DNA from 3 places in the Rugosimonospora acidiphila genome. Region 1 is predicted to be linked to each of the others. Evidence: riboswitches for the same ligand, from Rfam matches in the RefSeq annotation. Region 1 holds a riboswitch; each other region holds the start of a gene.
The links. Region 1 has a riboswitch for thiamine pyrophosphate ahead of ABEA87_RS13705 (ECF transporter S component). Riboswitches for the same ligand answer to the same signal wherever they lie in the genome.
Positions count from the first base shown of each region.

Region 1 (3,269 bases):
CGCGATCTTCAGGCCCTGCCCCTCGCGGGCGATCACATTCTCTGTCGGCACGAACACGTCGTGGAAGCGGGTGACGCTGTTCTCCAGGCCGCGCAGGCCCATGAAGGCGTTGCGCCGCTCGACGGTCACGCCGGGCGAGTCCGCCTCCACCACGAACGCGGTGATCCCGCCCCGGTGCCCTCCGGACTGTCGATCGCCGCCTTGCTGGTCCGGCCCACGAGCGGGCACCTGCGCCATCACCACCAGCAGCGTGGCGAGCGTGCCGTTGGTCGCCCACAGCTTGACCCCGTTCAGCCGGTAGCCGCCCTCGACCGGGGTCGCGGTGGTGGACAGCCGGGCCGGATCGGAGCCCACGTCCGACTCGGTGAGCAGGAACGCGGACACCTCCCCGGCCGCGAGCCGGGGCAGGAACCTCCGCTTCTGCTCGTCGTCACCGAACAGCTTGAGCGGCTGGGGCACGCCGATGGACTGGTGCGCGGACAGCAGGGCGCCGATCGCCGGGTTCGCCGACCCGACCAGTGCCAGCGCCCGGCAGTAGTGCAGGTTGGACAGGCCGAGGCCGCCGTACTTCTCATCGATCTTCATGCCGAACGCGCCCAGTTCGGCGAGGCCGCGGATGACTTCGTCGGGGATCCGCGCCTCACGCTCGATGCGGGCGCCGTCGATGCCGGCGGCGAACTCGCTGAGCCGGGCGAGGAACTCCTCGGCCTTGGCCGCGCGCGCCGGATCGGGCGCCGGCCACGGGTCGATCAGGTCCATCCTCAGCCGGCCGAGGTACAGCTCCTTTCCGAAGCTGGGCTTGCGCCACTCCGTCTCGCGGGCCGCCTCGGCGGTCTGTCGGGCCTGCCGCTCGTCGACGCCGGCCGACCCGTCGGTCGGACTCCGATCTGTCCGCGCGGTCACCGGCCCGGTCGCCGGATCAGGGTCGGTCCTCGCCGGCGGTTGCTGGGCGGTCGCCTCCGAGGGCTCACCGCCGTCCGGGCCGAACTGCGCGGAGCGTTGATCCATCGTCGTCATGGCCACCCCCCAGTGGTCTGGTCGGGCTTCCTGTGACCCACGCTACTCGCGGGTACTACCCGGCGGTAGCGTCTTGTCCGGTGCTACCCTCGGCGGCACAACTTCATGCGAAGACTTCGTTTCCCGTGATCCACGAGACACCGATCCACGGGGCCCGAGCCTTCGTCCGACAGGGGAGCGCGCAGCGCTGAGAGTGTGGCCGGGACGGTCACAGACCCTCGAACCTGATCTGGGTAATGCCAGCGCAGGGAGTTCGGTCGATCTCCAGCCGCGCCATGTCCATTGGGGGCATGGCGTGCGTCTTCTCCTGGTATGTCGTCTACCGGGAGGAATTGTCCATGGAAATCCGTCGCTGGCGGACCGTCGACATCGTGGTCGCCGCAGTGATCGCGGTCGCCTTCGGCGTCGTGTTCTACGCCTGGGATCAGATCTGGAACGGTCTCGACGGCGCGTTCCCCGGCTTCCCGCCGGCCCGCGCGGCCCTCAACGGGATCTGGTTCCTACCCGCCGTGGTCGGACCGCTGGTCATCCGCAAGCCCGGTGCCGGCCTGTTCGCCGAGCTGGTCGCGTCGACCATCGAGGCACTGCTCGGCGCCCAGTGGGGCCTGTCCACCATCCTGTACGGCCTGTTGCAGGGCTTCGGCGGAGAGCTGCCGTTCGCGGCCACCGGGTACCGCTCGAGCAAGCTACCCACCGCGCTGGTCGGCGGCCTGTTGGCCGGCGCGGCCGCCGGACTGCTGGACATCGTGCTCTACTACCCCGACTACTCGACCGCCTGGAAGATCGGTCAGGTCGCCGTCTCGGCCGGCAGCGGCCTGGTGATCACCGGCCTCGGCGGCTGGGCGCTGACCCGCGGGCTGGCCCAGACCGGGGTGCTGGACCGCTTTCCGGCCGGTCGGGAGCGGACCGCCGTTTGAACCGCACCGACGCCATCCGGCTGGACGGGTTCGGCTGGCGGCACGCCGGCCGCAAGGCCTGGGCCGTGCGCGGAGTCGATCTGCGCATCGAGCGCGGCGAACGGGTGTTGCTGCTGGGCCCCTCGGGGGCCGGCAAGAGCACCCTGCTCGCCGCGCTCGCCGGGCTGCTCGCCGAGGACTCGGGCGAGCGCGAGGGCACCATCGACCTCGGCGGCCTGACCCCGGGCATCGTCTTCCAGGATCCGCAGACCCAGTTGGTGATGTCTCGGGCCGGCGACGACGTCGCGTTCGGCCTGGAGAATCACGGCGTACCCGTGGCGGACATCTGGCCCCGGGTGGACGAGGCGCTCGCCACGGTCGGCTTCCGCTACGGCCGGGGCCGCGACACGGCCGCCCTCTCCGGCGGCGAGGCGCAGCGGCTGGCGCTGGCCGGCGCGCTCGCGCTGCGCCCGTCGCTGCTGCTGCTGGACGAGCCGACCGCGAACCTCGATCCGGCCGGCGCTGGGCAGATCCGTGCCGCCATCGCCCGGATCCTGGCCGCCCGCGACACCACCCTGATCCTGGTCGAGCACCGGGTGGCCGAGGTGCTGCCGCTGGTCGACCGGGTGGTGGTGCTGGAGGCCGGCGGCGGGGTCGTCGCCGACGGCGTACCCGAGGCGGTGTTCGCGACGCACGGTTCGTGGCTGGTCGAGCGGGGCGTGTGGGTACCGGGGCACCAGGTCACATTCGCCCGCGCGACGAATGCCGGATCGCTGGCTGGCCCGGTTCGGCCGGCCGGCTCCCCCGGCCCGGTGCTGCTGCGCGCCGAACGGGTGGCGGTACCCGACCGGCTGTCCACTATGGACATCACGGTACCGGCCGGCGAGGCGCTGGCCGTGGTGGGCCCGAACGGCGCCGGCAAGTCCACGCTCGCCCTGCTGCTGGGCGGCCTGCTCGCGCCCGGCTCCGGCACCGTGGCCGCGACCGAACGGCTGGCCGGCCCGCTCGCCGGTCGGCCGCCGCACCGGTGGCGGGCCGCGTCCCTGGCCCGGCACATCGGCTCGGTGTTCCAGAACCCGGAGCACCAGTTCGTCACCTCGCGCGTGCGGGACGAACTCGCGCTCGGGCCGCGCCGCACCGGGGCGAGCGAGGAATCCATCAAGTCCACTGTGGACAATCTGCTGGTACGGCTGCGCCTTGACCGGTTGGCGGCGGCCAACCCGTACACGCTGTCCGGCGGCGAGGCCCGCCGCCTGTCGGTGGCCACCGCCCTGGCCACCGCGCCCGGGCTGCTCATCCTCGACGAGCCGACCTTCGGTCAGGATCGGCGCACCTGGGTCGAACTGGTGGAGCTTC
Region 1 covers NZ_BAABJQ010000006.1:347,048-350,316, forward strand. The annotation lists gene ABEA87_RS13700 (acyl-CoA dehydrogenase family protein) at 1-1,017, opposite strand, end outside; TPP riboswitch at 1,179-1,285, shown strand; gene ABEA87_RS13705 (ECF transporter S component) at 1,356-1,934, shown strand; gene ABEA87_RS13710 (ABC transporter ATP-binding protein) at 1,931-3,269, shown strand, end outside.

Region 2 (3,269 bases), on a different contig from region 1:
CGCCTTCTCGCGCAGCCGGCGCAGGTCGGCGGCGAATCTGGTCAGCACGTGGTCGTCGGCCTCGAGTGGTCTCTCGTTGCGCGGCACGATCTCCACCCCTTGACGCCCGGATAGGTATCAACGCGACTGAATCCGGCGTTTCTGTCGCGCGGCCATTATCCGGAGTCTGTTGTCCGGCGTCCAGCCAGCGACACCGGACAACGTTTGGCGGATATAACCGGCTGGCCGGTGTCTGCCGACGGGACGGCTCCCGCCAGCACCAACCCGGTCGGGCCACGTCGTACGGGGGCGGCACGACATCGGCGAACTTCATCGCCAACCGAAGCCGATTTAACAGCCGAGCCTTTCACTTGCTTGAGAAAAGCGAGTCGAGGCGGCATCGAAAGTCCGATTTCGACACCAGTCAGGGAGCCTCGATGAGCACGAGTTCGTACCGCGGCGACAGCGCCGGCATGGGTGGCAGCCATCACGAGGCCAGACCCGCCTAGGGCCTTCCGGGGGGAGCGCAGCCGGAGCCGGCGTGTGGCGGTGCGAGCACCCCCGCCCCAGCGGGAAGCGCCCCGTCTACGCCGCCTCGGCGAGGGTGGCGGCCGACAGCCGTTGGGCCCAGGCGCGCGCCGCCGCTCCCGGATCGTCCGCCTCGGTGATGGCCCGCACCACGACCACCCGGCGGGCGCCGCGGGCCAGCACCTCGTCCAGCCGGTCCAGGTCGATCCCGCCGATCGCGAACCAGGGCCGGGTACCGGAGGCCGACCGCGTGGCGTGGCTGAGCAGGTCCAGGCCGGCGGCCGGCCGGCCGGGCTTGGTCGGGGTGGCCCAGGTCGGGCCGGCGCACAGGTAATCCGCGCCCGGCTCGTCGCGCGCCGCGTCGAACTGCTCGGGCGAGTGGGTGGAGCGACCGATCACCGGCCCGTCCCCGATGATCCGGCGGGCCAGCGGCACCGGCAGGTCGTCCTGGCCCAGGTGCAGCACCGGCGCCCCGCAGGCGTGCGCGAGGTCGACCCGGTCGTTGACCGCGAACAGCTTGCCGTGGCGCTCCGCCGCCTCCGCGAACACCTCCAGATAGCGCAGTTCCTGCCGGGCCTCCAGCCCCTTCTGCCGCAGCTGCACGATGTCCACCCCGCCGGCCAGCACGGCGTCGAGGAAGTCCGCCAGGTCACCCTGGCGGGTGCGGGCGTCGGTGCACAGGTACAGCCGGGCGCCGGCCAGGGCGGCCCGGACCTGCTCGGGTGATCGTGAGCTCATGGTCGGCGACGGTACCCGATGCGCCGGTATCGGCCGGCGCGTATGGTGAACCGTGCACGGGAGCCCGGTAGACCGGGCTGAGAGGGCTGGCTGGGAGCCGCCGACCGTTGAACCTGATCCGGGTAATGCCGGCGCAGGGAGTGCTCACCGACCCCCAGCCGCCGCGTTGCCTCGCGCACGCGGCGTGACCACGGGAGGCCGGATGGGTAGCGGCGCCACCGACGTCGTGGTGGTCGGCGCGGGCGTGATCGGGCTGTCCATCGCCTGGCGCTGCGCGCAGCGGGGGTTGGCCGTGACCGTGCTGGATCCGGCGCCGGGCTCCGGTGCCACCTGGACCGCCGCCGGCATGCTCGCGCCGGCCACCGAGCTGCACTACGAGGGGCGCCCGCTGCTGGCGCTCACCCTCGACTCGGCGGCCCGGTACCCGGGCTTCGTCGCCGAGCTGGCCGACGCCACCGGGGTGGACGTCGGGTACCGGCGGTGCGGCACCCTGCAGGCCGCCTGGGACGCCGCCGACCTGGCCGCCCTGCGCGACCTGCACGCCTTCCAGTCCTCGCTGGGCATCGAGTCGGAGCTGCTGACCAGCAGGCAGCTGCGCGCCGCCGAGCCGGCCCTGGCGGCGGGGCTGCCCGGCGGCCTCTGGGCGGCCGACGACCACCAGATCGACAACCGGATGCTGCACGGCGCGCTGCGCCGGGCCGCCGGCGGTGCCGGCGTGCGGGAGGTCACGGCCCGGGTCGGCGGCTGGCTGAGGCGCGGCCAGCAGGTGGTCGGCGTGCGGACCGAGAGCGGGGACCGGTTCGAGGCCGGCACGGTGGTGCTGGCCGCCGGAGCCTGGTCGGCGGCCGTTGCCGAACTGCCAGCCCAGACCGGGCCCTCGACACCGGCGGGGCTTCAGGTTCCGGCGGGGCTTCAGGCTTCGGCGGGGCTTCCGGCGGAGGTGGTGCCCCCGGTCCGGCCGGTCAAGGGGCAGACGCTGCGCCTGCGTGGCCCGAGCGACCTGCTCAACCACGTGGTACGGGGTGCCGTGCGGGGCAGCCCGGTCTATGTGGTGCCGCGCGGCGATGGGAGCCTGGTGATCGGCGCGTCCAGCGAGGAGGCCGGGTTCGACCTGGGCCCGCGCGCCGGGGCCGTGTACGAGCTGCTGCGCGACGCCCAGCTGCTCCTCCCGGTGCTGGGCGAGGTGCGGTTCGACGAGGTGAGCACCGGCCTGCGCCCCGGCTCGCCGGACAACCTCCCGATGATCGGCGGCACCGTCGTGGACGGCCTGCTGGTGGCGACCGGCCACTACCGCAACGGGATCCTGCTCGCGCCGCTGACCGCCGACGCGGTCGCCGGCCTGATCACCGGCGAAGACCCGGGCATCGATCTGACCGCCTGCGACCCGCGCCGGTTCTCTCGCTCGGAGGTATCCGCATGACGCTGACGATCAACGGTGAACGGGTGGACCTGCCCGACGGGTCCACCCTCGCCGAGCTGGTGACCTCGTGGGCTCCCGCGGTGCGTGGGGTCGCCGCGGCGGTGGACGGTGCGGTGGTGCCGCGCGGCACCTGGACTCAGGTCGCGCTGTGTGAGGGCCAGCAGGTCGAGCTGCTGACCGCGGTACAGGGAGGTTGACGTGGACGATCCATTCATCATCGCCGGACAGGAACTCGGCTCCCGGCTCATCCTCGGCACCGGCGGCGCGCCGAGCCCGCAGGTGCTCGACGAGGCGGTGGTGGCCTCGGGTACCGCCATGTGCACGGTCGCCATGCGGCGGGTGGACCCGGGCACCTCGGGCTCGGTACTGGACGTGCTGGTGGCCCGCGGCGTACGGGTGCTGCCCAACACGGCGGGCTGCCGTACTGCCCGGGAGGCGCTGCTGACCGCGCGGTTGGGCCGGGAGGCGCTGGAGACCCCGTGGGTGAAGCTGGAGGTCGTCGCCGACGACGAGACCCTGCTGCCCGACCCGGTGGAGCTGCTGGACGCGACCGAGTCGCTGGTCGGGGACGGCTTCACCGTGCTGGTCTACACCAACGACGACC
Region 2 covers NZ_BAABJQ010000030.1:77,587-80,855, forward strand. The annotation lists gene ABEA87_RS34615 (nSTAND1 domain-containing NTPase) at 1-87, opposite strand, end outside; gene thiE (thiamine phosphate synthase) at 565-1,245, opposite strand; TPP riboswitch at 1,292-1,402, shown strand; gene thiO (glycine oxidase ThiO) at 1,448-2,665, shown strand; gene thiS (sulfur carrier protein ThiS) at 2,662-2,862, shown strand; gene ABEA87_RS34635 (thiazole synthase) at 2,864-3,269, shown strand, end outside.
Region 2: it holds a riboswitch for thiamine pyrophosphate, as region 1 does, so the genes downstream of both, thiO (glycine oxidase ThiO) here and ABEA87_RS13705 (ECF transporter S component) in region 1, are expected to answer to the same signal.

Region 3 (3,269 bases), on a different contig from region 1:
CGAGGTCAAGCCTCCGGCGCCCGAGCCCGACGACGAGTACATGGACTGGGTCAAGGGGCTCGGTGTGAAATCCCCGTCCGTGCGGCTCGGCGGCAACCGGGCCGCCCGGCATGCCCGGGAGGGCGACGACGAGACCGGGCGCCCATCAGCCTGACCCGCTCGTCACGGGGAGGTACACGGCGCCGCCGGACGCCACGAACTCGGCCGACTTCTCGCTCATGCCGGCGGCGACCGCGGCGTCAATACTGACGCCGTGCTCCGCCGCGTACCGCTGCAGTTCCTGACCGATCTTCGGGGAGCAGAACCGCGGCCCGCACATCGAGCAGAAGTGCGCGACCTTCGCCTGCGGGACGGGCAGCGCCTCGTCGTGGCACGTGCGCGCGGCCTCCGAGTCGATCGCCAGGTCGAACTGGTCCTCCCAGCGGAACTCGAAGCGCGCCTTGGACACGGCGTCGTCCCAGGCCCGGGCGCCCGGATGACCCTTGGCCAGGTCGGCCGCGTGAGCAGCGATCTTGTACGCGATGACCCCGGCCTTGACGTCCTCGCGGTTCGGCAGCCCGAGGGCGCCCTTGGGCGTGATGTAGCAGAGCATCGCGGTGCCGTACATCGCTCCCATCGCGGCGCCGATGGCCGAGGTGATGTGGTCGTAGCCCGGCGCGATGTCGGTGGTCAGCGGGCCGAGGGTGTAGAAGGGTGCCTCCCGGCACCACTCCTGCTGCAGGTCGACGTTCTCCTTGATCTTGTGCATCGGTACGTGGCCGGGGCCCTCGATCATCGCCTGCACGTCGCGGCGCCGCGCCACCCAGGCCAGCTCGCCGAGGGTCCGCAGCTCGGCGAGCTGGGCCGGGTCGTTGGCGTCGGCGATGGACCCCGGCCGCAGCCCGGCGCCGAGGGAGAGGGTGATGTCGTACTGCGCGAGGATCCTGCATAGGTCCTCGAACCGGGTGTACAGGAAGTTCTCCTGATGGTGCGCCAGGCACCAGGCGGCCATCATGGAGCCGCCACGCGAGACGATTCCGGCGATCCGCCCGACCGCCAGCGGGATGTGCCGCATCAGCAGGCCGGCGTGCACCGTCATGTAGTCGACGCCCTGCTCGGCTTGCTCGATGACGGTGTCCCGGAACAGCTCCCAGGACAGCCGGGTCGGGTCGCCGTCGACCCGCTCCAGCGCCTCATAGATCGGTACCGTGCCGATCGGTACCGGCGCGTTGCGCACGATCGCCTCGCGGGTCTCGTGGATGCGCTCGCCCGTGGTCAGGTCCATCACGGTGTCCGCGCCCCAGCGTGTGGCCCAGCGCAGCTTCTCCACCTCCTCATCGACGCTGGACGTTCCCGACCCGGAACCGATGTTCGCGTTCACCTTGACCAGGAAGCGTTTGCCGATGATCATCGGCTCCGACTCCGGGTGGTTCGCGTTGGCCGGCAGCACGGCTCGGCCGGCCGCGATCTCGTCGACCACCGTGGAGACCGGCACGCCCTCACGCAGCGCCACGAACTCCATCTCCGGGGTGGCCATGCCCGCACGGGCGAAGCGCAGCTGCGTGCCGCCGGCGACCCGTTCGGCCACCCACGGCGCCCGCAGCGGCGGCAACCCGACGGCCGGCCCGTCCGGGGCCGGTCCGGATGTGTCGTAGAGCCTGACCGCCGAGCCGTCGCCCGCTAGCGTCACTTCACGGAACGGCACCCGGATGTCGGTGCGCGGGCCCGTCACATAGACCTTCATGTCCCCCTCCACTGAAGCCCAGACGATTTCAGCGGGCCGCGTTGCCCACCCTCGAAACGCCGCGATCCGGGGCGAGGCGCCCCGGATCGCGAGAGATTTACGCAGTTGCAGTTATCAAGTGCGATTGGCACTTGCATGGGCACTGTGCTCACCGCGGCCGATGCGCGGCCCTTCGGTGCCGGATCTCGATCCCGACGCGCATCCGGGACCAGACGCAACCGGCTCGTGCATGAGCTCACCGCCGCTCCTCCCTGCGCCGGCATTACCCGGATCAGGTTCGACGGTCAGGGGCGCCTCAGCCCCACTCTCAGCCCAGTGCTCCGGGCTCCCGTGGAAAGTTGTGTGTCTTTTGACGTTATGCGCGGTGACCGTTCTGCGCAACGGTGGTTCAGCCGATGTCCCAGGTCGGTTCGGGTGCCTCCACCACTTCGCCGTCGCCCTGGAACACCAGGAACCTGTCGAAGGAGCGGGCGAACCAGCGGTCATGGGTGACCGCGACCACGGTGCCCTCGAACCCCCGCAGCCCGTCCTCCAGCGCCTCGGCGGAGGCCAGGTCGAGGTTGTCGGTCGGCTCGTCCAGCAGCAGCAGGGTCGCCCCGTCGCATTCCAGCAGCAACACCAGGAACCGGGCCTGCTGGCCGCCGGAGAGCGTGTCGAACACCTGGTCGCCCTGGCCGGCCAGCTCGTACCGGCCCAGCACCTTCATGGCCGCGTGCCGGTCCATCCCGGCGCGGCGCTCGCCGCCCCGCCACAGAATGTCCACCAGGGTCCGCCCCATCAGGTCGGGCCGGTCGTGAACCTGGGAGAAGTGGCCGGCCACGACCCGCGCGCCGAGCCGGGCCGAGCCCGAGGCCGCCACCGGCTCCACCGTGGACAGAGCGGGAGCCTCCGGCTCGGTACCGCCGACGGCGAGCAGCCGCAGAAAGTGCGACTTGCCGGTACCGTTGCCGCCCAGCACCGCCACCCGGTCGCCGTACCAGACCTCCAGGTCGAACGGGTAGGTCAGCCCCTCCAGCTCCAGGCCCTCGCAGATGATCGCCCGCTTGCCGGTGCGCCCGCCGGACAGCCGCATCCGGATGTCCTGCTCGCGCGGCGGCAGCGTGGGCGGCCCGGCCTCCTCGAACTTGCTCAGCTTGGTCTGCGCCGACTGGTACCGCGAGGCCATCTTCGAGTTGTACGACGCCTTCTGCTTGTACATCAGCATCTGCGCGCGCAGCTTCTCGCGCTCCTCGTCCCAGCGCCTGCGGTCGCGCTCCAGCCGCTCGTGCCGGTCGGACCGCGCCGAGTGCCAGGACTCGAACCCACCGGGGTGCACCCAGGCCGAGCCACCCTCGACGGCCACCACCCGGTCGGCGGTGCGGGCCAGCAGCTCACGGTCGTGCGACACGTACAGCACCGACTTCGAGGACTCGGCGAGCCGGCTCTCCAACCAGCGCTTGGCCGGCACGTCCAGGAAGTTGTCCGGCTCGTCGAGCAGTAGCACCTCGTCGCCGCCGCGCAGCAGCAGTTCCAGCGCGAACCGCTTCTGCTGCCCGCCCGAGCAGGT
Region 3 covers NZ_BAABJQ010000001.1:479,378-482,646, reverse strand. The annotation lists gene ABEA87_RS02435 (hypothetical protein) at 1-154, shown strand, start outside; gene thiC (phosphomethylpyrimidine synthase ThiC) at 146-1,723, opposite strand; TPP riboswitch at 1,955-2,065, opposite strand; gene ABEA87_RS02425 (ABC-F family ATP-binding cassette domain-containing protein) at 2,112-3,269, opposite strand, start outside.
Region 3: it holds a riboswitch for thiamine pyrophosphate, as region 1 does, so the genes downstream of both, thiC (phosphomethylpyrimidine synthase ThiC) here and ABEA87_RS13705 (ECF transporter S component) in region 1, are expected to answer to the same signal.